Regions from separate parts of the Sporolactobacillus sp. Y61 genome, predicted to be linked through region 2. Evidence: predicted binding sites of a transcription regulator. Region 2 holds the regulator's gene; each other region holds the start of a gene.
The links. Region 2 encodes NrdR, which represses ribonucleotide reductase genes. Its sites were predicted from a motif close to AACACNATATATNGTGTT; they were not measured.

Region 1 (8,222 bases), 1.3 Mb from region 2:
GCACGCAGGCAGCGCGATTCCTGGACGATTTTTTCCCGCAACCTTAATCTTTCAATGCATGGACAGTGAGATTGCCGGATGTGGATGCCTGCGGATCGCCTCTTTAGGAAGCGTGCAAATGTGGGTATGACCGGGCAGCATCTGATCGCATACGCGCACAAAAAAACAGCTGGAGGGATTCATCTGCATGAAGCATAAGCGACGGTTTTTACCTATCGTACTCTTTCTGGGACTGGCCCTGGTTCTCGGTGCCTGCGGCGGCGAGGAAGCCGGTTCAGGCTCGGATAACAACGATACAGACTTTATCAGTGTTCTGACCGGCGGCACAGAAGGCACCTACTATCCGCTGGGCGGAAGTTTTGCGAAAATCATCAACACCCATGTCGACAAGGTCGAGGCTACAGCGACGTCTACCGGTGCTTCTGTAGAAAATATGAACAAGCTGAAAGACGGCAAAGACGACCTGATTGCCTTCACGCAGACGGACATCGCTTCCTACGCAGTGGACGGAAAGCAGATGTTTGAGGGAAAGCCGATTGACAGCATTCGGGCGATCGGCGCCCTCTATCCGGAAACAATTCAAATCGTTGCCACCGCCAAAAGCGGGATCCGGACGGTTGAAGATCTGGCAGGCAAAAAAGTGTCGGTCGGTGCCCCTGGAGCGGGAACCTATGCGAGTGCCGAGGACATCCTGGCTCTTTACGGCATGTCCATGGATGATATCGACGCGCAGAATCTCGACTTCGGCGAATCGACTTCAGGCATGCAGGACGGCACCATCGATGCAGCGATCATTACGGCCGGAACGCCGACAGGAGCGGTCGAAAGCCTGGCGGCAAGCACGGACATCTCTATCGTCAGCCTGGATGAAAACAAAATCGCCGAATTAAAGGAAGAACTCCCCTACTATTCTGAATTCACAATTCCAAAGGGAACGTATGGTCTCAAGGGAGACGTGAAGACCGTTGCCGTTCAATCCATGCTTGTGACAACGGAAGGAATGGATAAAGATCTCGTCTACAACATCACGAAAGCCATCTTTGAGCATACCGACGCTATCGGCCATCAGAAAAAAGAAGATATTTCGGCTGATACGGCTTTGAACGGTGTGGGTATCGAGCTGCATCCGGGCGCAAAGAAATATTTTGATGAAAAGGGCATAAAGAAGTAACCCGGTTTAACCGCATCGCCCTTTGCTGACGGCAGCCAGCCTGTCACTTTCAGATGACACACTCAGGTCGGGAGCTCGGTTTCCGGCCTTTTTTCAGAGGGATGAAATGACGCGCAGAATAAGCTATATATCCATTGTCATCGTTATGACGGGGTCTGTACTGATGTTTTTGTTTTACCCAAATCGTCCCGCCCTCATTTTCGAAGATCCCGAAACCCATCGGCTGCTCGCCAGTCTTCCGGTCGACGAGAAGGACCATTTTCAGATTGTGTTCACCCATTCCGTACATTTATCCGATGTCTGTGAAGAATATGTGCTGAAAGAAGGCAAAATTTATCCTTTTCAGCTCACGTATTCCGATACCGCGGTCGGCATGCCGGCAAATGCCGGCGACGGGGAATCCTTTTCGGTAAAAAACGGAAAGTACAGGATACAAAATCTGAAGGGGGCCTATCACGGGCTGAACCTGACAATCGGCGCGATCGTGGCCAACCATCGGATGATCTATCAGGGAAAGACCTATTCATTAAAAAATAATTTTGGGCCCGGAAAAAATATTCTGATCACATATAAAAAAATCAGTTACTGGAGCTTATGGCGGGGAGGAAAGCTGACTTGATCCACAAAATCGACCGAAAGAATCGCACTTCAGCAGAAAACCAGCAGGCACTTCTGGAAAAATATGATAAAGAATCCCGCCTCAGGCCGTCAGGCGGAAAGATGGCCGGCATTCTTTTCTTCATTCTTCTTGCTTTTTCCCTTTACCAGCTGTTTACCGCCACTGTCCACCAGTTTCCGGCCCAGATTCATCGATCGATTCATCTTGGGTTCGGTCTCGGCCTGATTTTTTTACTCTTCCCGGCATCGAAGCGAAAACGAAAAAGCCGGCGTATCGCCTGGTATGATTATCTCTTTTCGCTTGCCGGATTTGCCGTCGGAGCTTACTGGCCGTTGATGTACACACAAATTGTCAGCCAGGCCGGTCAGATCACCTCAACAGACTTCATAGTCGGTGCCGCTGCCGTTCTGCTCGTTCTTGAAGCGACAAGAAGGACGGTCGGTCTGCCACTTGCGTTAATCGCCGTTGCTTTTCTCGCCTACGCCTATTATGGGCGGTTTATGCCGGGCTTTTTCATTCACCGCGGCGTTAACCTGGACAGTCTCGTTCAATCCATGTTTTTTACGACCGAGGGCATTCTCGGCACACCGCTTGCCGTATCCTCGACGTTCATTTTTCTCTTCCTGTTATTTGGTTCGTTCCTGATCAAAACCGGCGTCGGCAACTATTTCAACGATCTGGCGCTGCTGATAGCCGGAAAAAGGGTCGGCGGACCGGCCAAAGTCGCCGTTTTCTCCAGTGCCCTTCAGGGGACCGTCAGCGGGAGCTCAGTCGCCAACGTCGTCACTTCGGGCGCCTTCACCATCCCGATGATGAACCGGCTCGGCTACAACAGAAACTTTTCCGGTGCAGTCGAAGCGGCTTCGTCAACCGGCGGCCAGCTGATGCCTCCGATCATGGGCGCCGCTGCTTTTCTGATGGTTGAATTCATTGGTATTGATTACTGGACCATCGCCAAAGCAGCTCTTATCCCCGCCCTGCTCTATTTTCTCGGGATCTGGATCATGACACACTTTGAAGCGAAAAGAACAGGTTTACGGGGACTGACCAGAGAAGAATTGCCCAGGGCAAAAGACGTCTTGAGCAAACTGTACCTGCTCATCCCGATTGTCGCCATGATCTTTTATTTAAGTTCGGGGCTCAGTATCATGCGCGCGGCCGTCTACGGCATTCTGACCTGTATTCTGGTCGGCCTGTTAAGAAAGGAAAGATATCGCCACTTATATACCGTTATCTTCGGTCTTGTTTTCGTCCTTTATCTGATCTACAGCAGCGTTTCGGGCCGTTTTTCAATCGGAACCGCGCTGATTTGCGCCGCCCTCGTCACGGTCATCGCCAGCTACTTTTTCGACGATAATTTTAAGGAAACGCTCGAAGCGCTCGCAGACGGCGCACGAACCGCACTCAGCGTTGTGTCCGCAACCGCTGCCGCGGGAATCATCGTCGCGGTGGTCACGAAAACCGGCCTCGGTCTGAAACTCGCCAACGGACTGATCGACCTTGCGGATGAAAAACTGCTGCTGACCCTTTTCTTTACAATGATCGCGTCGATCATCCTTGGCATGGGCTCCCCGACAACGGCAAACTATATTATCACATCGACAATCGCCGCTCCGGCCATCATCCTGCTTGGCGTCAGCGACCTGCCGGCTCACATGTTTGTTTTCTACTTCGGCATTGTCGCAGATATCACGCCGCCGGTCGCGCTGGCCGCATTTGCGGCTGCCGGGATATCAGGAGGTCGGCCACTGCAGACGGGCGTCATTTCAACGAAACTCGCCATCGCTGCCTTCATCATTCCTTATATGTTCGTGCTTGAACCGCAGCTGCTTTTAATGAATGTCGACAGTTATCCGTATTTGGCCTGGATCCTGACTACAGCGGTCGCCGGCATGATTGCCCTCGGAGTTGGTCTGATCGGGTACTGGTACCGCCGGCTGTATTGGATCGAGCGCCTCATTTCCGTCGGCGGAGGCATCGCGCTCATCCATCCAAATATCGTGATCAGCCTGGCCGGCGCTGTGGTATTCGTTCTCCTTATCCTTGGCCAATATCTGATCAGGCGCTCCGCTCCTCAGACGGAACAGGCCGGGGGATGATTTTGTTTTCGCTGAGTTACGAGGCGAAAAAGGCAGCGCCGAAAGCAGGTGCCGGTCAGCGTGCCCTTACGCATGCAGCGCATACCTGGGGGTGGCTGGTCTTTTTGCCTGCTGAAGGGCCATCCAATCTGCCGGCCGGAAAGGGTCAACCGGAAAGCTTAGAAGCGGGATACGTGCTCCTCTCCCCAATTCAACATTTTTCCATTTTTAGTCATCTGTTCAAGAGGGGCTCAGTTTCTGCCTGCCTTTTGTCAGCTGCAGCTCTGGAATGTTTTTTTCGGCATGCAGGTCCCGCTCTCCTGAGTAAAATAAATACTCATGTTTCTTAAATTCGGATCTGAATGGGCGCACCGTTCTGATTCCATTAGACTGCTTCATGATCAAACGCGCCGGCTGGATGATCAGAATGGACACCGTTCTGACTCCAGGCGGCCGCTTCAATCTGTTAAAATTGAAGATTGCATGACATAAAAAAAATTCCTTCTTACGGATTCTGCTGCCTGTCCCCCCAAATCTGCGCTGCAGAGCCATTTTTCGTCCGGGCCGTCGTGATACCACATATAGATCACTCCTTTGACTGCGGCACAATATATGGTATTATAATCAGGTAACTTACTGGAGGTATCCGTTTATGAACATTAAATTATCTGACGACTATATCAGGAAAATAAAATCAACCGTTCATCCGCACTGGGGAGAACTCGGATGGGTCACGTATAAAAGGACCTATGCGCGCTGGATTGACCGGCTGAACCGGTTTGAAGAATGGGACGAAACGGTCAAGCGTGTGGTTGAAGGCAACATCAATCTCGATCCGCGTCTGCAGAACGGGACAGCAACACCCGATACCGTACGCCTGCTCAATCAGGAAGCAAAGCACCTGTTTAAACTGATTTACGGTCTGGCCTCAACGCCATCCGGGCGTAACCTGTGGATTTCCGGTACAGACTACCAGAAGCGGGTCGGCGATGCGCTGAATAACTGCTGGTTCATTGCGATACGGCCGCAGGCATATGGGGACAGCCATATCGTGCCCTTCTATCTGAAAAAAGACCAGCCGGCCGTTTCGATGCCCTTCTCCTTCCTTTTTGATGAACTGATGAAGGGCGGCGGTGTCGGATTCTCCGTTTCCCGGAAAAACATCAGCCAGATCCCGCCGGCAGATCGCCAGGTGGATCTGGATATCTTAATCAGTAAAAAGAACGGAGATTACGCCGCAGCGGTTGAGGCCGGGGCCGTGGATGCCGAGGACTGGAAAAAGCATCACGATCCTTCAGCCGTGATGACTTATCAGACACCGGATACCCGCGAAGGCTGGGTAGAGTCCTGTGCCCTGCTCATTGACGCTCACTTCTCATCGATCATAAAAAACGGCGGTCATCTGGCCATCGACGTCAGCAAAATTCGTGAAAAAGGGAAAAGAATACATGGCTTCGGTGGGGTAGCCGCCGGACCGGTGCCGTTTATTGAGATGCTTGGCGCCGTCAACCAGGTGCTGAATCAGGCCAGCGGCAGACCGCTCACCTCCGTTGACTGCACGGATATTTGCAACTTAATCGGTAAAAATGTCGTCGCCGGTAACGTCCGCAGAAGCGCCGAAATTGCACTCGGCGATCCGGATGATCAGGACTTCATCACCATGAAACAGGATCAGAAGCAATTAATGGATCACCGCTGGGCATCCAATAACAGTGTCCTCGTCACGCCTGAATTCACCCATTACAGCAAGGTTGCGCGTGCCATCGCCGATAATGGCGAGCCGGGCGTCGTGAATATGGATATGATCCGTAACTACGGACGGCTGGCGGACGGCCGGCAGCCCGGGATTGACGGCGAGGCTGAAGGAACCAATCCGTGCGGGGAAATCTCACTCTGTAACGGAGAACCCTGCAATCTGTTTGAAGTCTTTCCGGAAATTGCAGAACACCAGGGCTGGGCAATGGATGAGGTGCTTCGTCTTGCCGTCCGCTATGCAAAACGCGTCACCTTTTCACACTATGACTGGGCCTGCTCCAGAGCGATTATCCGGAAGAATCGCCGGATCGGCATATCAATGAGTGGTATTCAGGATTGGGTCCTGAAGCGTTTCGGTGAACGTCTGGTGACCGGGTTCAGAAACATCCGTGATTCGGAAACCGGAGAGACTTACCGGAAACCGGTCTTTAACAAAGAAGCCGCCCGAATTTTTGATGCCTTTTACCAGTCCACCGTCGCTGCTGATCAGGCCTATTCAGAAGAACTCAGCTGCCGGCCGTCTATCAAGCATACAACCGTCAAACCTTCCGGAACGGTCTCCAAGCTCGCCGGGATTTCTGAAGGCATGCACTTCAGTTTCGATAAATATCTGATTCAGCGCATTCGTTTCCAGGACAGTGACCCTCTGCTGCCTGCACTGCGTAAAGCCGGCTATAAGGTTGAAAAAGACGTCTACTCTGAAAATACGATGGTTGCCGAATTCCCGGTCAAAGCCGGCGGTGCTGAATATGATCGGTTCGTCTCCGCCAATGATGTATCTATTGACGAACAGTTTGCAACCCAGCTTTTTCTTCAGACGTACTGGGCTGATAACTCGGTCAGCTGCACCATTACGTTCCACAAAGATGAAGCCGGAAAGATTGCCGGACTGCTCCGCCAATACCGGAAAGCTTGCAAGTCCACCTCGCTGCTGCCTTACAGTGGACACGGATTCGCACAAGCGCCAAAGGAACCGATCAGTAAGGACAGATACCGTGAAATCAAGTCAGGGATTACCGGTGATGTCAAAACCATCTATCAATCCTTAAACAGCAATCAGTCAGAAAAAGACCTTGAATTAGTTGACCAGAGTGACTGTGCAACCGGCGCCTGCCCGATTAAATAATCGTGTTCATCATGCCGGACATTCGTAAAATCACACTGCTGGCTCTCCTGACCGCTGCCGCTGTTGCCGGACGGCTGATGATTCATGGCTTTAATGCGCAGCCGGCAACGCTGATTATCATTCTGACCGGATGGTTTTTCGGCTGGAAAATGGGGTGTGCAGAAGGCATGCTGACTGCTCTGGTTTCCGATCTGTTTCTCGGTTTCGGATACTGGACCCCCTTTCATCTTGCCGCATGGGGACTGATCGGCCTGCTGTCGGCATGGCTTCCGAAGAAACACTGGATCTATTTTTTATGGCTGATTCTTTCCGCCTTTTTATTCGGCCTCATTATGGCCCTGTCCTATTTCGCATTTTCTGCTTCTGTCCTGACCGTGATCAGTCTGTGGATCAGCGGCCTGTGGTTTGACAGCTTCCATGCGGCAGGAAATCTGATTTTCGGCCTGTTTTCACCTCTTCTGTTCAGGATATTCGGGCGTGAAGCCGAAAAAATAAAAGCCGGCGAGTCTGGCAGGTATCCTGGGAGGTGAAGTTGTTGTGAAATCATTCTATCGAATCATCATTTATCTTATTGCCGCCCTTCTTTTATTTGGGGCCGGATTTCTGACCGGACAAAAGACCGCTCCGAAAACCGTATCGGATCCCCGGCGGAGAAGAGTGCCGTATTCATCAGTATTGATGACGGTTCCGATGCAGGTGTGCAAAAGGGAAAAATCACACTATCGGAAGATGAAACAGTTTTTACAGCACTGCAAAAGTTTACTGAAGCAAAGCATATCGAAATGAGCAGCAGCGGTAAAGGAAAAATGGTTTATGTGACCAGCTTGAATCATAAGAAAGCGGCAAAAAATGCCGGATGGCTGTTTACAGTGAACGGGAAACAGCCGGACGTCGGTGCCGGCGCATTTACCCTCCACAAAAATGACCGAATTAACTGGCACTACAGTCATTTTTAACGGTCATTGAAATGCAAGAGGCTATATCACATAGAACGGGAAAAGAGAGACTTCATCAGTCTCTCTTTTCTTGACTTTGAATTGGACAGTACAAATAAAGTTCTTTAATTGAAAAAAGGTGTTGAAGCCGACGGTCTGGCTGAAATATTTACGGAGCGGCTGATATAATCTGGATTGCGGCTGAAATATGTTCTGGGTCGGCTGATATATCCGGAACCCGGCTGATATATTTACTGAGCCGCTGATAAATCCCGAAAGGCGGCTGAAATATGGTCAGACGCGGCTGATAAATCCGTGCCTGGCTGATATATTTCTGGAGCCGCTGATATAATCCGGATTGCGGCTGAAATATGCTCAGGATTGGCTGATGAACCTGGGACCGGCTGATATATTTCTGGAGCCGCTGATATAAACCGAAAGTCGGCTGAAATATGGTCAGAAGCGGCTGATAAAATCCAAGAGTCGGCTGATATATCCGGAACTTGGCTGATATATCTTTTTCAGGCAGATCTCTGCG
Region 2 (8,222 bases):
CCGCGGTCTTTCAGAAAAAAGAGCGCAAAAAAACCGCAGATACCGGTGGCCTGCGGCTGTTCTTCAGTTCAATTTTTTTATCTGTCTCACTGTCAGTTCATGCCGGGACCATCGTCAAATCGTATTCAGTTGATGCTGTAGTCGTTCTGACATTTTCAGTCATCATTGCGATGGCCTCCTTCATTTGTTTCACTTTTTCCAGTATATCCCTGGTCATTCATTTTGTAAACCCTTAATTCTGCCTTTTTTCAATGAAATCCCGCTCCATGCTCCGTCTGAACTTCCCGTGGAAAGAAAAAAACCCGATCTTCAAATACTGTACTCAGTGTTTTCATAATGCTGTGTTCCGGACGATCTGTAAAAATGACTACCTGCTCCGGTGCCAGAGCGATCAGGCTCAGGATTATGGAGGGCTCCGCGTCGATCCCCCATTGTCTGAGTAACGGATAAAAGGAGCGTACAGACTGTACATTGCGGATCAGCCGGTGATTTTCGTCAAAGATTTTGAACGGTTCATCATCATAGACTTCGATTTTTTCACAAAGCGGTTTGTACGCGCGGATAATCCGGCGCAGCTTATCAATAAAAACCTGATATTCCTGCTCCAGCTTATATTCATCAATGGCCAGCTCGGTGATCCGTCGCAATGTCCGCTTATATGAAGTGAGTCGGAAATGTAAAATGGATGCAAAAGAGAGGGTACTGTGTTCCGTCAAAACACCCTCCAGCGCCTCCTGAATCAGCTGTTTCCGGTCCGGCAGTGTCTCCATGCGCGGAAGATCGTTTTTTTCACCGGCGAGAATGGCCGTGATAATATTCATGATGGCTGTTTTCTCTCCCGGATCCTTAAAAAAATAATATTTCTCGATGATGTTATACAACCAGCCGTTCTCATATTTCCCTATGATATATTTTGTTATCAGGGAAGATAAAGTCCTCCAGTCGGTGCCCGTTTCCGGAAATATGGCCAGACGGCTGTTAAACAGCAGTACACGGACATCCTGTCTGTAAGCAGACGGCATCCTCCTGTAAAATTCAACCGCTTCCTGCCTTGTCTCAAACACAATATCCAATGATTCTTCCTCCCCGTCCTATTCTTTTTACAACTATATGGGTGGAAGGAACGAATCATACGTATAAAAAAACCATCTGGAAAATAAAGTGAAACGTCAATCAGTGGGGAGCCCGAGCGTACAGGACGTTTTCGTGCAGGCGTTGCGATAGGACGTACGCATTTTAGCCTGCGCATCCCCCACGAATCGGATTATTCGTTGTTGAATCCGGCGGGATTTTACAGCAAGGTATCCCCGGCCCGGCCAATTCGTTTACCCGCATGACCCGGAGGTGGACCTGCCCGTTCATGCGGGAAAAAAAAAGCGGCAACCCTTGCCGCACTGATTTATCTTCGATTTTTGCCATCCATCTGAATCAATTTAGTAAAATGTCGAATACGTTCCATCACTCGTTTGGCTTTGACATTTTCTATCCCGCTTTTCTGAGAATAGGAAAAGTGGTTTTCCAGCTCATCATAGTTAAAATTAGAGGTGTACAGAGTGGGCAGATGCTCCATCATGCGATATTGAAGGACACTGCCCAGCACCTCATCACGTACCCAGGGTGTCATCGTCTCTGCACCAATATCATCCAGAATCAGAACGGGCGTTTTTTTCAGCACATCCAGTTTGGAATCAACGGTATTATCCTGAATGGCGCCCTTAATTTCTCTGAAGAAATCAGGGACATAAATGATCAGAGAGGCGACATGACGTTTCTGAGCAAGACTATTCATAATTGCCCCCATCAGATAGGTCTTTCCAACTCCAAATTCACCGCATAGATACAGCCCCTTGGCTGTTTCCGGATCTTTAAGATAATCACGGACAAAATCACCAGCCGCTTTCAGCGCTTCCTGACGCCCCACTTCATTTTTGTCAATGGTTTTAAATGTTGCGCTCAGTATTTCTTTGGGCACATAGTAACTGCGAATCAACCTGCTTTGACGACGCCTGTTCTGATCTTCACGAAGCAGAGGACAGGCTTTGAAAGTCAAAGCCGGATCGCCATGATCATTAATCAGTTCCGGGCGAAATCCCTTCATCATATTGGGACATTGCTCAAGGCCCGGACAATGGGCACAATGTTGCCATTCCTCGACAAACTGATACAGTTCGGGCAGATGTCTGGTCCATTTTTCCTGGTCAATTTGTGGATTTTGGTCCATAAATGACCGGATTTTCGGGTTTTCTATTAGCATTTTTCTTATTTTTTCCGTACGACGTTGAAGTTCCTGCTGGCCTATGAGACCTTTCATCAGTGATTTGATCGGCTCCATTTTCCCACTCCCGGCAAATAGCTTCAGATGCTGTTCAGGTAATCTTCCAGCCATTTGGCTCTTTTTCTGGCTTCTTCTTCAGAGACTTTGTCCTTTGTTTCATGATTTTTCCCTTTCATCCATTCCGGGACAACCTCATGATGCACACGCTCGGCTGTCCGGCGCGGACGGTTCGTCTTTTTAACTGGAGACTGTTTCTGATCATCCCGTTTTCTTTTCTCCTCTCTTGCCACAAACATCGCCTCACGAACTGTCCGGACATTTGCCCGGGACCATTGGGCGGCTATTTTTTCGACAAAAGATTTATTTAAATTATTATCGTTGACTTTCGCCACATAATCAATCAATACATTAATTACACCGGGGGCAGTTTCGTGTCGAACATCAGATTCTCAACCAGTCTGAGGTCCGGCGCCGCCGGACGACTGCCATACCCAAGCTGTTCAAGCAGCTGGTAAGGCGAATTGGTTTCGTACCAGGCGATCAGCTGTTCTTTCTCATTACGTGGTTCTTTACCTTTCATTTCACTATGTGATGACGGCTGGGTCCGATCGTACAGGGCAGGCATTTCTTCCGGACCATGTTCCAGTTTGTAGAAGTCTCTGACCTCTTTCCGGAGCATCTCGATATCAACGATACCGGTATGTAGTGAGGCCGATTCAATTGCCCGGCTCATATCAAAAGGCGTTGTCTGATAGACAAATGCCAGTTTTTCAACGGCTGCCTTGACTTCATCGGTCAGCGCATCCTCAGTAAGTATAGCATCGGAAAGGTAACCTCTCAGTTCTTGAAAATTGAATGGTTTGCGCAGATGAATCTGCCCCGATTCCGCACGTCCTTCCCAGGATGTCCCATCAGGTGTTGCTGCTTTTTCCTCAGAAACCTCCCCCGAAGGAAGGGATTCGAAAACATCATCGAATGCTGCCGAAAGATCCTGGAACTCGTCCATGCGAATGGTTTTCACTTCGAAAAGCTGCGCCAGCTTTTTAAAATCACGCGACCCGATCTGATGATAGAGAAACACACTCAGAAGATCATCATGAAAAAAACGGGCGGGTGTCATTGGAGGAAAAAGCCGGTATAGAAACAGGCCCGGGTCGGACTGCTTTTTCTTTAACGTCTGCATCAGTCCGACAGCCTCCAGTTTCTTTCTTGCCTTAAGGATCCGATCAAGTGACAGATTCATCACACTCATCAGATGGTGATGAGTGGACAGAATCCCCTGTACAGACGCATCCAGCTCCTGCCAGAGGGTAAAATACAGGCTTGTGGCTTCAATTCCAACCAGCGGCTGATACAAACTCGTAATAATTTTCTGGTCATAGAAATGAAGAATCCCGACTGATCGGACCGCATAATGATCGCCGGGCAAAATTTCTTTCCATGATTGCAGCATTGCACTGCATCCTCCCCTCATCCTTTGTCAATCAGCGGAAACGACGGAGAGCCTGACACACTTTCAGGAGTGATCTGATTTGCTGCCTTTTTCTTTTTCCAGCTGATCTTTCAGTTCCTGTATCTCGCGTGCAAAAACATTAATATCTTTAAACTGACGATAAACGGATGCAAAACGGACATAAGCCACTTCATCTACTTTTGCCAGTTCATTCATCACCAGTTCACCGATTTCATGGCTGTTGACCTCTGAACGCCCCTGGTCGCGCAGCTTTTTTTCAACACTGTTTGCCAGATCCTCAAGCTGCTCAAGCGGCACCGGCCTTTTTTCACAGGCTTTAATCAGACCGCGCAGAATTTTATCTCTGCTGAATGCTTCCCGGTTGTCTCCCTTTTTGACAACGACAAGCGGCATTTCTTCAACCTTCTCAAAAGTTGTGAAACGATAATGACAGAATTCACATTCTCTACGTCTCCGAATAGCCCGTCCGCTGTTAACAGGACGAGAGTCCAGCACTTTTGTCCCATCTTTTCTGCAGCTTGGACAGCGCATTTTCCCACCTCTTATTTGTGGTATATATTACTTTCATTTTATCCTACACGGTCACGTATGAAAAGGTCTGGCTAAATTCTCCGGTTATCCGGGCAGCAGGAGATGCCCCAGAGTTTAAGCAGGGCCGCCATTTGTTCTTCTGTCTGCCGGATAGACCCATTATTATCGATCACAGCGCTCGCTTTTCGCTCTTTCTCCTTAAGAGACATCTGAGCTGCTATACGTGTTTCTGCCTGCGATCGACTTAATCCGTTTCTCGTCATCAGTCTGTGCAACTGATTTTCCCGGTTCACCGTGACAACGATCGTCTTATCCGCCCAGTGATCCAGACCGCCTTCAAAAAGCAGCGGGACATCGAGAAAAACGACCGGTGCGCCGAGCTTCCTGAAGGTGGAAATTTCTTTCCTCATACGCGCACGAATCAGGGGATGCAGCATTTCATTCAGCCTTCGCCGTTTCTCCTTATCTGTAAAAATAATCCTGCCAAGCGCCTGCCGGTCAAGAGAACCATCCTTGTGCAGGATATGCGGGCCGAAAGCATCCGCAATTTGCTTCAGTGCACCACTCCCCGGCTCGACAACCTCACGGGAAATCCGGTCCGCATCGATCAGCGGATAATGATGCCGATTCAGCCAGGCGGACAGGGTGCTTTTCCCGCTGGCGATTCCTCCTGTGAGCCCAATGATGATCATCTGGCGCGCCTTCTTCTCTGGCAGGATGGACAGAAGTGTGTACCCCGCCCGTCAACTTTTATTTTTTCAATCAGAGTTCCGCAGTTTAGACAAGGCTCTCCGGCGCGTCCGTAAACCTGCAGTTTCTGCTGGAAAAAGCCCATTTCTCCCCGGCTGTTTACAAATGTCCGGATACTGGTTCCACCCATTTTTATCGCTGCTTTCAAAGTACCAACGATAGCCCTGAAGAGTCTGGAAATATCACGCTTCGTCAGGAAAGATGCCGGACTCAGAGGATGAATTCCTGCCCGGAACAGGGCCTCATCTACGTAAATATTCCCCAGTCCGACGACGATTGACTGATCAAGAAGAAAAGGTTTAACCGGTCTTGATGTTTTTCGACAGGCCGCAGCCAGAGTATCGGCTGTAAACGACGGGGAGAAGGGTTCCGGGCCGAGCTTATTCAGTGGAAGCTGATTCCACTCCTCTCCTTTTTTAAATAAGTGCATCGTCCCAAATTTACGGACATCCCGGTAACGGAGTGCCGTCCGATCGGTAAAGTGGAAGATGACATGCGTATATTGATCAACCGGTTCAGATTCCGGATCCAGCCTGTATCTTCCTTCCATGCGCAGATGAGAAATCAGTACATACCGGTCAAAATAGATCAGCAGAAATTTTCCTCTTCGACCAACATGATGAATAGTCTGTCCGCGCAACAAACGGCAAAATGCGTCCGTATCTTCCGGTCTGCGAATGATTTTCTTCCAGCGTACTTCGACACTTTTCACCGTCTTCCCGATGACAAGCTGATTTAATGTCCTTTTCACCGTCTCTACCTCAGGTAACTCAGGCATAATATTTCCCCTCTGTATGTTAAAAAACGGCTGGCCGGTTGCAGAATGGCCAGCTTCGTTTTTCTTATCTTTTTCCCGCAAAGAATGACCTGTACCCGTTATTTGGCATCATACCATGTCGGACCGCAGGCGCATTCTACTTTCAGGGGTACAGTCAGTTCAATGGCATGCTCCATAATCTCAGGAACAACCTGTTTCATAGTTTCAAGCTCCTCCTCAGGAACTTCGAAAATAAGTTCGTCGTGCACCTGGAGAAGCATACGCGATTGAAGATGCAATGCTTCAAGACGCTGGTCCATATTGATCATCGCCTGCTTGATGATGTCGGCCGCACTGCCCTGAATCGGTGTATTCATTGCGGTTCTTTCTGCAAAACTGCGCCTGTTAAAATTTCTGCTTCGGATATCAGGAAGATAGCGTCTCCGATTGAGTAATGTCGTCACATAACCATTTCTTCTTGCGCTTTCGACAATTTCTTTCATATAACGCTGAACTCCGGATAACTTTCGAGATATTTTTCAATAAACTTTCCTGCCTGTTTCCGTGTAATGCCGATGTTCTGCGAGAGTCCATAATCACTGATCCCGTAAATAATACCGAAATTTACAGCCTTGGCATGCCGCCGCATCAGCGGTGTGACGTTCTCACGATCCACGCCGAAAACATCCATCGCTGTTTTGGTATGGATATCCAGTCCATCGATAAAGGCCTGTTTCAAATGATCATCATCAGCAATATGTGCGAGAACACGCAGTTCTATTTGAGAATAATCCGCCGAGAACATCTGCCAGCCCTTCTCAGCCGGTAAAAAAGCTTTACGGATCTTCCGACCTTCTTCCAGCCGGATCGGAATGTTCTGCAAATTCGGATCAGTGGAGCTGAGTCTGCCGGTCTGTGTCAGGGCCTGATTGTAACGGGTATGAATCTTTCCCGTATCCGGGTTAATCACTTTGAGCAAGCCCTCGACATAAGTGGATTTTAATTTGACAAGCTGGCGGAAATCAAGAATCCTGTCGATAATTTCATGCCGTCCGCGCAGTTTTTCCAGAACATCAGCGGCTGTTGAATAGCCTGTTTTTGTTTTCTTAATGGCCGGCAAACCAAGCTTTTCAAAAAGGATCTCTCCCAGCTGTTTCGGAGAATTGATATTAAACTTCAATCCGGCCATCTGATAGATGTCCTTTTCGATAACCGCCAGTGTCTGATCGAGTTCCTTCCCCATATCTTCAAGCGTCTGTGCACTCGTTCTGACACCGGTAAATTCCATTTTTGCCAGCACACGCGCAAGAGGCATTTCGAGATCAAAAAGCAGTTTATCCTGTTTATTCTTTTTCAGTTCCTCAATTAACAGGGGTTTCAATTTCAGAAGAGCAGCAGCTTTATTCCCGAGATGACGTGCAAGCCGATCATCCTCAGGAATCTTTTGTTTCGCTCCTTTTCCATAAACTAAATCGTCCGGTTCAATATAGTTCATACCATGCTTCCGGGCAAGTCTTGTAAATCCCTGCCCAGCTTCAGCGGGATCAATCAGATAAGCGGCCAGACTGACATCAAAATCGATACCGCGCAGATCTATATTCCGCCATTTCAGAGCCACCTCAGCCTGCTTACTGTCTAAAAGCACTTTCTTTCTGCTGTCATCAGAGAGCCAGGCCCTGAACGTATCGTCTTTAAGCGCCTGGTCTGTTTTAATGAACCAGGTCCCCTGAGTATTAGAAACAGCAAAACCGATAATTGTCCCATAGTGGTAGTTTTCCTCAAGCATTTCAACGATAAGGGCACTCGGTGAGCCAAGCTGATCACGCGTAAACCGGTCGATTGGCTCCACCTGAATGGCTTCAGAGGAATCAAAAGAAGACTGTGCTTCATCGGGGGCCAATCGCTCAATAAGTGACTGGAAACCAAATTCCTTAAACAGGTCAATCATTTCCGGCGTCACTTTATGCGCATAGGTACAGGCATCCGGCGTCACCGTAACCGGCGCTTCCCGATCGATCGTAGCAATGCTCTTACTCATCTTCGCCTGTTCCTGATTATTGATCAGATTTTCTTTGAGTTTCTTCCCGGACACTTCATCAATCCGTTTATAAACTCCTTCCACCGAACCAAACTGACTCAGAAGCTTTATTGCTGTTTTTTCACCGACTCCGGGCACGCCCGGGATATTGTCGGAAGCATCTCCCATGAGACCTTTGAGATCAATGACGGCTTCCGGCCCAATACCATACCGTTTCATCACCCCTGCATGATCGTAATCGACCGTATCGGTAATGCCCTTTTTGATCAGCGAGACATGGATATGATTGCCGACAAGCTGCAGATAATCCTTATCCCCGGTGACAATCCGGACCTCATAACCCTGTCCGGCCGCCTGCTTTGACAGGGTGCCGACAATATCATCCGCCTCATAATTA
Region 3 (8,222 bases), 1.1 Mb from region 2:
CTCATGCATATTATCATGATGAATCGAGATCAGGGGCATGCCGTTATCCCCCTGTTCACGATCAAGCCCTGTCAGCCCGGACAGGACTTCGACATAGGTACGCCGTTCTGCCTCAGTCATCCGGCCCCAGTCGGGCAGATCCCGTGAAACCTTGAAGGCCTCTTCTGTCCAGAACTGATTGATATTTTGCTTCCAGTATATCTTTGCAATCTGGTTATCACTGTTGTTCCAGTTTATAGCTTTCATTTTCCAACCGTCCTTACATGCTTGATCGTATCATACGGCGCAGGCTGTGCATTCTTCCGGCGACAGCAGCTGTGTCCGCGTGTAATACAGTGATTTCAATCCTTTTTTATGGGCATAGACATAAAGCCGTGCCAGCTGTCTCGTGCTGGTCATGCTGTCAACATACAGAATGGTCGACACGCCCTGATCCACATGTCGCTGGATTTCGGCAATCATATCAATGACCCGGTACTGATTCGTCTGATACGCCGATTTAAAGTACCACATCGTCTGCGGGGACAGGAAGGGCATGGGATAGATGGTTTCGCTGTTACCGTATTTGCGCCGCTCAATGACATTGACAACAGGCATGACCGAACTGGTTGCATTCTGAACATAACTGATGGACTGTGTCGGTGCGATCGCAAGACGATAGGCATTATATAACCCGAATTTCATCACCTTTTCTTTCAGATGCGCCCATTCTTCCGTTGTTGGAATGTGAATCGCCTGAAACAGTTCGGCTGCACGTTCTGTCCGCGGACCAAAATACTCCTGTTCGTACTTTTTGAAGTAAGAGCCATCCGCATAGTCGGACTTTTCAAACCCCTTAAATGTTTCCCCGCGCTCCCGGGCAATCAGCATCGATTTTTCAATCGAATAATAATTGACCAGCGAGAAAAAGGTACGAGCGAAATCCCGGGCCTCTTCCGATTCATAGGCGATCTGGTTCTTTGCGAGGTAACCATTCAGATTCATTGCACCCAGGCCGACGGAATGCAGTTCCTGATTTGCAAGGCGTACTCCGGGAGCATTGGCAATGTGGGTCATATCGCTGACCTGGGTCAGTGCCTCGATGCCCGCATGGACAGAATCACGGATTTTGCCACTTTCCATCACGTTGACGATATTAAGTGAACCCAGAATACATGAGACATCACGGCGGATCAGATCAGGTACATCATAATCATTGATTGTTGACGTTTCCTGCAGCTGGAAAATCTCTGTACATAAATTAGACATTTTGATATTTCCGAGCCGGTGCAGCGGATGATTTTTATTGGCGTTGTCCTTATAAAAAATATAGGGATAGCCGGACTGCATCTGCATCTGGGCAATCAGATTGAGAAATTCACGTGCATCGGCACTCTTCTTTTTCACCGACGGATCAGCAACCAGCTGATCATACATTTCATCCATGTTCATATCATCCAGGTGTTTGCCATAAGCTTTATATACGGTATAAGGAGCGAACATGAAGAAGGGCTTTCCCTCTTCAGCCAGTTCGAAAAATTTTCCCGGTACGATCAGTCCGATGGAGAGCGTTGACAGCCGAATATCTTCGTCCGCATTCTCCTTCTTAGTATCCAGAAATTCTGGTGCATCCCAGTGGAAAATATTCAGATAAGCGGCACCGGCACCCGGTCTCTGGCCGAGCTGATCGGCATAGGAAAAACCAAGCTGCAGTTTCCGTGCAACCGGCACAACACCCTTTGCCACCCCTTCAACGCCTTTAATCGCTTCACCGCGGGCGCGTATTTTCGAAAGATTAAGGGCCACCCCTCCGCCAATTTTCGACAGCTGCTGGGATGTACTTTCTATGTAGTTGATTGAATTCAGAGAATCATCGGCTTCAATCAGAAAGCAGGACACCATTTCACCGCGTCTGGCTTTGCCTGCATTCAGGAAAGTCGGAGTCGCCGGCTGGTAACGTTGCTCCATCATGGCATGCATCAGCCGCAGCGCTTTATCAAAATCACCATGTGCAAGAAAGAGTGAGACAATAGACACGCGTTCATCATAGTTTTCCAGATAGTGAGATTTATCATTGGTTTTCATCGCATAGTCACGATAAAATTTACTTGCAGCCATAAAGGACTTAAATGTGAAGTTATAATCCGCCGCCATCCGGTGCAGGGATTCTATTGCCCTTTCATCATACTCACTGAATACATCATAATAGTAATGATGATCAACCAGGTTATGCAGTCGGTCTAAAATACTGTCGAACCGGACGGTCTTTGCACGTACTTCTTCCAAAAAAGCCTGAATAGCCTCCTGATCTTTTTCCAGCTGATAGAAGCCCTCTTTTCCACGTGTGAGCACCTCATTATTCAGCTCAATGTATGACTTCTGCCTGGTCGCTTCGTTCAACAAATGCCCTCACCCTTTCCCGAAAATTCACAACGTCTTCTGCTGTTCCGCCCAGCTCAAATTTGTATAATACCGGGACATGGCAGGTCTCTGCAATTACATCAGCGGCATGGGCAAAATTTCTGCCCCAGTTCCGATTGCCGCTCGCTGCTACTGCCCTCAGATAACGCCCGTTTCGCGCCAGAAAATGTTTGACGCACTCAGGGGCATCGCCGAACCCAATGGTGTTGGTCACCAGGATGAACGGCTGATCGACTGTATCTGTTTGACTGATGGGCTGAAATGAAAGCCCCGTTTTACTTAAAAAACGTCTGACATTTCCGGTCATACTTTCATATAATATGAGCACCGGAATCCCCCCTGAAAAAAGAAAAAAGCCTGTTCAGACTGTTTTCCAAATTATGTTCATTTTACTCGGATAGTACTACATATAGCCTGTAATCATTAATTTACCACAATATATAGTAAGTGGCAAGCAGTCAGCTCTTGTTCTGGCAGGCGAATCAGGGAAACACGGGAGATAAGCGGAGCGCATTATTTCTGCTCCTCCGGATTCTCTTTTCCGACGATCGGCGTAAAGGTACGCTGTTCATGGATGGACTTATGGCGGGTGATGGAACGCTTCTCCGCTTCACGTGCAAAATACTCCTGTGCATTCATTGCTGTTTTCCCTCTCCGGTCCTTCTTTCTGTATTTTCCGTCACGGCCAAGCACCCGGGTTTTCACATTATCGTTCATCATAATCCGGAAAATCTCAATAATCTGTGCCCGTATCTTTTCATCTTCTATCGGGAACATCAGTTCAACGCGTCTGTTCAGATTGCGCGGCATCAGATCTGCACTGGCCAGAAAAACTTTCTCTTCGCCGCCATTTCCAAAAATATATATCCGGCTGTGCTCCAGATAGCGCCCGACGATGGAATGAACCTCGATATGCTCACTGATTCCGGGTATCCCCGTCCTGAGGCAGCAAATTCCGCGGACAATCAGTTTAATCTTTACGCCTGCTGCAGATGCTTTATAGAGTGCCTTTATCATCCCGTCATCGGAAAGAGAATTCATTTTTGCATGGATGAAGGCCGGTTTCCCCGCCCGCGCGTTTTCCGTCTCGCGTTCGATCAGATCAAGTAACGTGTTTCTCAGCCAGAGCGGCGCCATGACCAGTTTGTGAAAATAAGGCGGCTCAGAGTAACCGGACAGCATATTGAAAACATTCGAGGCATCAATACCCATCTGCTCATTACTTGTAAGCAGACCCATATCCGTATAAAACTTTGCAGTAATATCATTGTAATTACCCGTTCCAAAATGCATGTAACGCTTGATACCGTTTGTCTCCCGTCGGACAATCAGAGCCATCTTACAATGCGTTTTCAGCCCGACAAGCCCGTATATGACATGGCATCCGGTTTTCTCCAGCTTTTGTGCCCAGTTGATGTTGTTTTCTTCATCAAACCGTGCTTTGAGCTCAACCAGAACGGTGACCTGTTTCCCGTTTTCCGCCGCTTTTTCGAGATAACGGATAATCGGTGAATTTCCGGATACACGGTAAAGGGTCATTTTTATCGCAAGTACACTTTTATCGCTGGACGCCTGCCTGATCAGCTCAATCACCGGTTCGAATGAATCATAAGGATGGTGCAGAAAGATATCATGTTTTCGCATGGTATCGAAAATAGAATGTTCCATCAGTTCATAATGAACGAACGGGTGATGAACCGGAAAACGCAGATTCTCGTTATCATCAAGTGTATCAATCATCTTCGAGAGAAAAGTCAGATCAATCGGTCCATTGACGCGATAGACGTTGTCGGCACTCACCGAAAGACGATTGATCAGTTTATGAATCAATCGATCACTGATCCCGGCTTCGACATCCAGGTGAATCACGTTACCGCGCTGTCGAAGACGAAGCTGTTTCTCAATTTCTTTCAGGAGGTCTTCCGTATCTTCCTCATCGACTTCCAGATCCATATCACGCATCACCCGATAGCATGACGCTTCATCAATATCATAGCCAATAAATAAGTCTCCCAGGTGACGGCGAATGACATTTTCAAGCAGGACAAAACTGACGCGGCCCGCCTCATCCGGAACCCGGATCACGCGGGAAAGGACATTGGGTACCTGAACGGTCACAAATTCAAGGTGTCTGGTGCCGCTCCCTTTTTTATGGATCAATGCGGCAATGTTGATGCTTTTATTTAAAATAAGCGGGAAAGGGCGCGAAGAATCCACCGCCATCGGCGTTAATACAGGGTATACTTCCCGGCTGAAATAGTGATCTGTATAATCGAGCTGTTTTTCACTGAGTTCCGCAAGCTCATAGATCCGGATGTTCTGCTCACTCAGCAGTTTTTTCAGGATGCGGTTATAAGTGGTGTACTGCTGTCCAATCATTTTGTGTGCCGCTTCACTGATCAGTGAAAGCTGCCTGTCCGGTTTCAGACCGGCGGGATCCGCCTTTTCATAACCGACGTTAACCATGTCACTGAGTGAGGCCACGCGAACCATGAAAAATTCATCCAGATTACTGGCCGTGATCGAAAGAAATTTGACGCGTTCAAACAACGGGTTATCTTTATCACGCGACTCTTCCAGTACACGCTCATTAAATTGCAGCCAGCTTAATTCACGATTTGTAAAATATTCTGTTTTCCCGTATTGATCCATGATTGAATCCCCTCATCCTTTTAATATCGGTTTCAATCCGTAAACTTCTTCAAAATATCCAGATTTTTCCCCAAATGTCAAATGTTCAAGGGATAAGTCATCTTCGGCTGCCGCAGTAATAACCACCTGGTCGTGTTTAAGAGAAACCGTGATACGTCGGACCTTCTGCTGGCGGCTGTCATCAAGGGCATCCGCAAGACGCAGAATAGCGGCAAGCTTGGCTACAATCAGTCTGCTGTCCGGATCAAGTATACTGAATGCTGCAGACCCTTTCACCGGAGTTTCTACACTGTGATAACGTGCAATACAGGCAATAATATCCCGTTCTCTGTCTGATACGCCAATGATTTCCGATGATTGGATGATGTAGTAAGAATGAATATAATGCGCATTCATATCGATGAAGCTTCCGGCATCCTGGAGAATCGCTGCCAGCTGCAGCAAAAGACGGCACCTTTTATCCAGCCCGTGAAGCGGCTTCAGACGATCAAATAAATGCAGCGCAAACTTCTCGACCGTAGCAATATGCTGCGCATCACAATTATATCTTGCCGCAATATTGCGTGCTGACCCGATAATATCCTCTGTGAAAGAATGATTAAATCTCCTTTTGTTATGTTCCAGTTCATTATGGATCAGGAGCCCGTCTGCCAGATCTGCTTCAGAAAGCAGAATACTCTTTGCGCCGGTCATCTCCAGCATGATTTTCAGTATCATGGCAGAAGGAAGAAGCTGATTGGCAGAGTCATAAGGTACCCGGTATTGCCGGGCAAGAACCTGAACCGGCATATTCAAAATATGGCGATAGAGTTCATTAAAACGTTCTCTGTTGATTTTATCGCTGCTTGTTTTCAAAAATGCTCTTTTAAATGCGAGGAGATCCGTTCCGACAAGAACAAAATGTTCGTAACGGACATTCTTCGGTGCAAACTGCTGATACCCGTTAATCTTGCTCATAATATAATCTTCCATGATATCTACATAATTACCCGTCTGCCCTTCAAGATTGCCAAGCATTTCGCGGATACGGAGCGGTCCCAGTTTGATGTTTCTGGAAAAAATAAATTGCCCGTTATTATAGACGGTCAATTGCATACTCCCGGAGCCGATGTCAATCAGCATGGTCCCTTCCTCAATCAGTTTACTGAATCCTTCTGTTTTATATGAAACCGCCTGATTATGCAGATAGCGTTCTTCCGCATTTGACAGCCATTCAAGATTAAGTCCTGTCTTAATCCGGATCTGTTCTTTGACATAGGCGGCATTTGCTGCCTCCTGAACAGAACTTGCGGCAACTGCTCTGTATTCATCCACGCCATAATCTTTCATAATCCGGACAAACCCGGCAAGCGCCCGGCAGGCCTGATCCACCGTACGGAAAGCAATCATGTCGTGATTATAGATATCGGCACCGATTGTGACATCGGCACTGACATCTTCGAGTACCTTAAGACTCGTCATATCGGCAATTTTCAGGTCGATCACCTGTAATCCTACTGTTATGGACGCAAAGAGTCTGTGTCTTCCCGTCGTCTTCACCCCATTTTCACAAGCCCTGTCTTTTCTTATCCGTAAAAATTCTTTGGATGATCGTGTCAGCGAACCCTGCCTCAGCCGGTGCCAGAGGCGGCCGGCCGGCAGGGTTTTCTTCATGAAACGGCATATTTCTGTCTTTATTATAAAGTAAAAGAACAAAGAACTTAACCGTCCTGACCGATCTTTACAAAAAAACACAGGATACTCCGGTCTCAGGTTTACTCCTGTCACCTGGATAAGACACTAAAGACAAAGAAAAACCCCGAACATTTTGCAGATGTTCAGGATAATCATACATGATCTTTATTTTCCTGTCTCATTCATTTCATCAGTGCATATTTTTTGTCCAGATAAAGATCGACAGCCGCAGCAACCCGGCGCCCCTCTTCGATTGCCCATACAATAAGGGAAGCACCCCGGCGCACATCACCTGCTGCAAATACGCCTTCCCGGCTGGTCATATAACTTTCTGCATCTGCCTGGACCACACGACCCGACGGATCTTTATCAACCTGAAAATCATCGATCAGCCGGTCTTCCGCACCAATGAAGCCGATCGCGATCAACACGATGTCGGCATCCCAGATCCGCTCTGTCTCATCTGACTGATCTGACTTAAATAATCCGGTAACCAGCTGTTTGACATGATTCTGCTCATCACCAATAAACTTGTTTGTCTTTATATAGTATGCACGCGGATCCCTGCCGAGCAGCTGGTCAGCTTCTTCGTAAGCATAATCCAGTGAGAAGACATTCGGATGTTCCGGCCAGGGATTATCTTTCTGCCGCTCGTCCGGGAGTCTGCCATGCTTTCCGAACTGCACGACACTGGTGCATCCCTGACGCAAAGCTGTTGCGACACAGTCTTCCCCTGTATCACCGCCGCCGATCACGATGACGCGTTTTCCTTTTGCATTTAAATCCGCTTTTAGCGGTTCACCATAGAGTAAATGGCGATTACTTGCTGTCAGATAAACCATCGCCGGATTAATGCCATCGAGATTCCGTCCTTCAATCGACACATCCCGGTGCTTTCCCGCACCCGTGCAAAGCACAACGGCGTCATAATCGTCCCGAAGTTCTGACGGCGTGATGTCCCTGCCGACATCCACACCTGTCCGGAACGTTATCCCTTCCTTCTTAAGCAGACTGATCCGTCGATCGACAATATCCTTTTCAATTTTCATGCTGGGAATACCGTACATCAGGAGACCGCCCGGGCGGTCTGAACGTTCAAATACCGTGACCCTGTGGCCGATCTTGTTGAGCTGATCGGCACAGGCAAGTCCCGCCGGGCCCGATCCGATGACAGCTATTTTCTTATTTGTTCTGCGTCTGGGCGGATGCGGCGTAACCCATCCTTCTTCAAATGCCCGGTCGATAATGGCCCGTTCAATAGATTTAATGGAAACCGGCTCACTGACAAAACCTGCCGTACATGAGCCTTCACACGGTGCCGGGCAGGCTCTTGCCGTAAATTCCGGAAAATTATTTGTTTTCGTCAGACGTTCGTAAGCTTCTTTCCAGAGTCCATGATAGACAAGATCGTTCCACTCCGGAATCAAGTTGTGAATCGGACAGCCGCTTGTTCCTCTGTTCAGAACAGTACCCAACTGACAGTAGGGTGTCCCACA

Region 1: a site for NrdR is predicted at 4,471-4,488, ahead of nrdJ (ribonucleoside-triphosphate reductase, adenosylcobalamin-dependent). Genes of this name have one in related genera too.
Region 3: a site for NrdR is predicted at 2,831-2,848, ahead of nrdI (class Ib ribonucleoside-diphosphate reductase assembly flavoprotein NrdI). Genes of this name have one in related genera too.

Annotation. Positions count from the first base shown of each region.
Region 1 is NZ_CP159510.1:1,557,563-1,565,784, reverse strand. It holds gene ABNN70_RS07485 (TAXI family TRAP transporter solute-binding subunit) at 188-1,171, shown strand; gene ABNN70_RS07480 (DUF1850 domain-containing protein) at 1,278-1,790, shown strand; gene ABNN70_RS07475 (TRAP transporter permease) at 1,787-3,889, shown strand; gene nrdJ (ribonucleoside-triphosphate reductase, adenosylcobalamin-dependent) at 4,521-6,749, shown strand; gene ABNN70_RS07465 (ECF transporter S component) at 6,761-7,279, shown strand; gene ABNN70_RS07460 (DUF4430 domain-containing protein) at 7,448-7,705, shown strand.
Region 2 is NZ_CP159510.1:2,870,772-2,878,993, forward strand. It holds gene ABNN70_RS13765 (putative sporulation protein YtxC) at 249-1,064, opposite strand; gene dnaI (primosomal protein DnaI) at 1,400-2,332, opposite strand; gene ABNN70_RS13775 (DnaD domain protein) at 2,356-2,679, opposite strand; gene ABNN70_RS13780 (replication initiation and membrane attachment family protein) at 2,688-3,728, opposite strand; gene nrdR (transcriptional regulator NrdR) at 3,792-4,280, opposite strand; gene coaE (dephospho-CoA kinase) at 4,352-4,972, opposite strand; gene mutM (DNA-formamidopyrimidine glycosylase) at 4,969-5,808, opposite strand; partial or broken gene polA (DNA polymerase I) at 5,907-8,222, opposite strand, start outside.
Region 3 is NZ_CP159510.1:1,781,962-1,790,183, reverse strand. It holds gene nrdF (class 1b ribonucleoside-diphosphate reductase subunit beta) at 1-246, opposite strand, end outside; gene nrdE (class 1b ribonucleoside-diphosphate reductase subunit alpha) at 277-2,382, opposite strand; gene nrdI (class Ib ribonucleoside-diphosphate reductase assembly flavoprotein NrdI) at 2,345-2,728, opposite strand; gene ABNN70_RS08440 (RNA degradosome polyphosphate kinase) at 2,914-5,052, opposite strand; gene ABNN70_RS08435 (exopolyphosphatase) at 5,065-6,705, opposite strand; gene ABNN70_RS08430 (glutamate synthase subunit beta) at 6,909-8,222, opposite strand, start outside.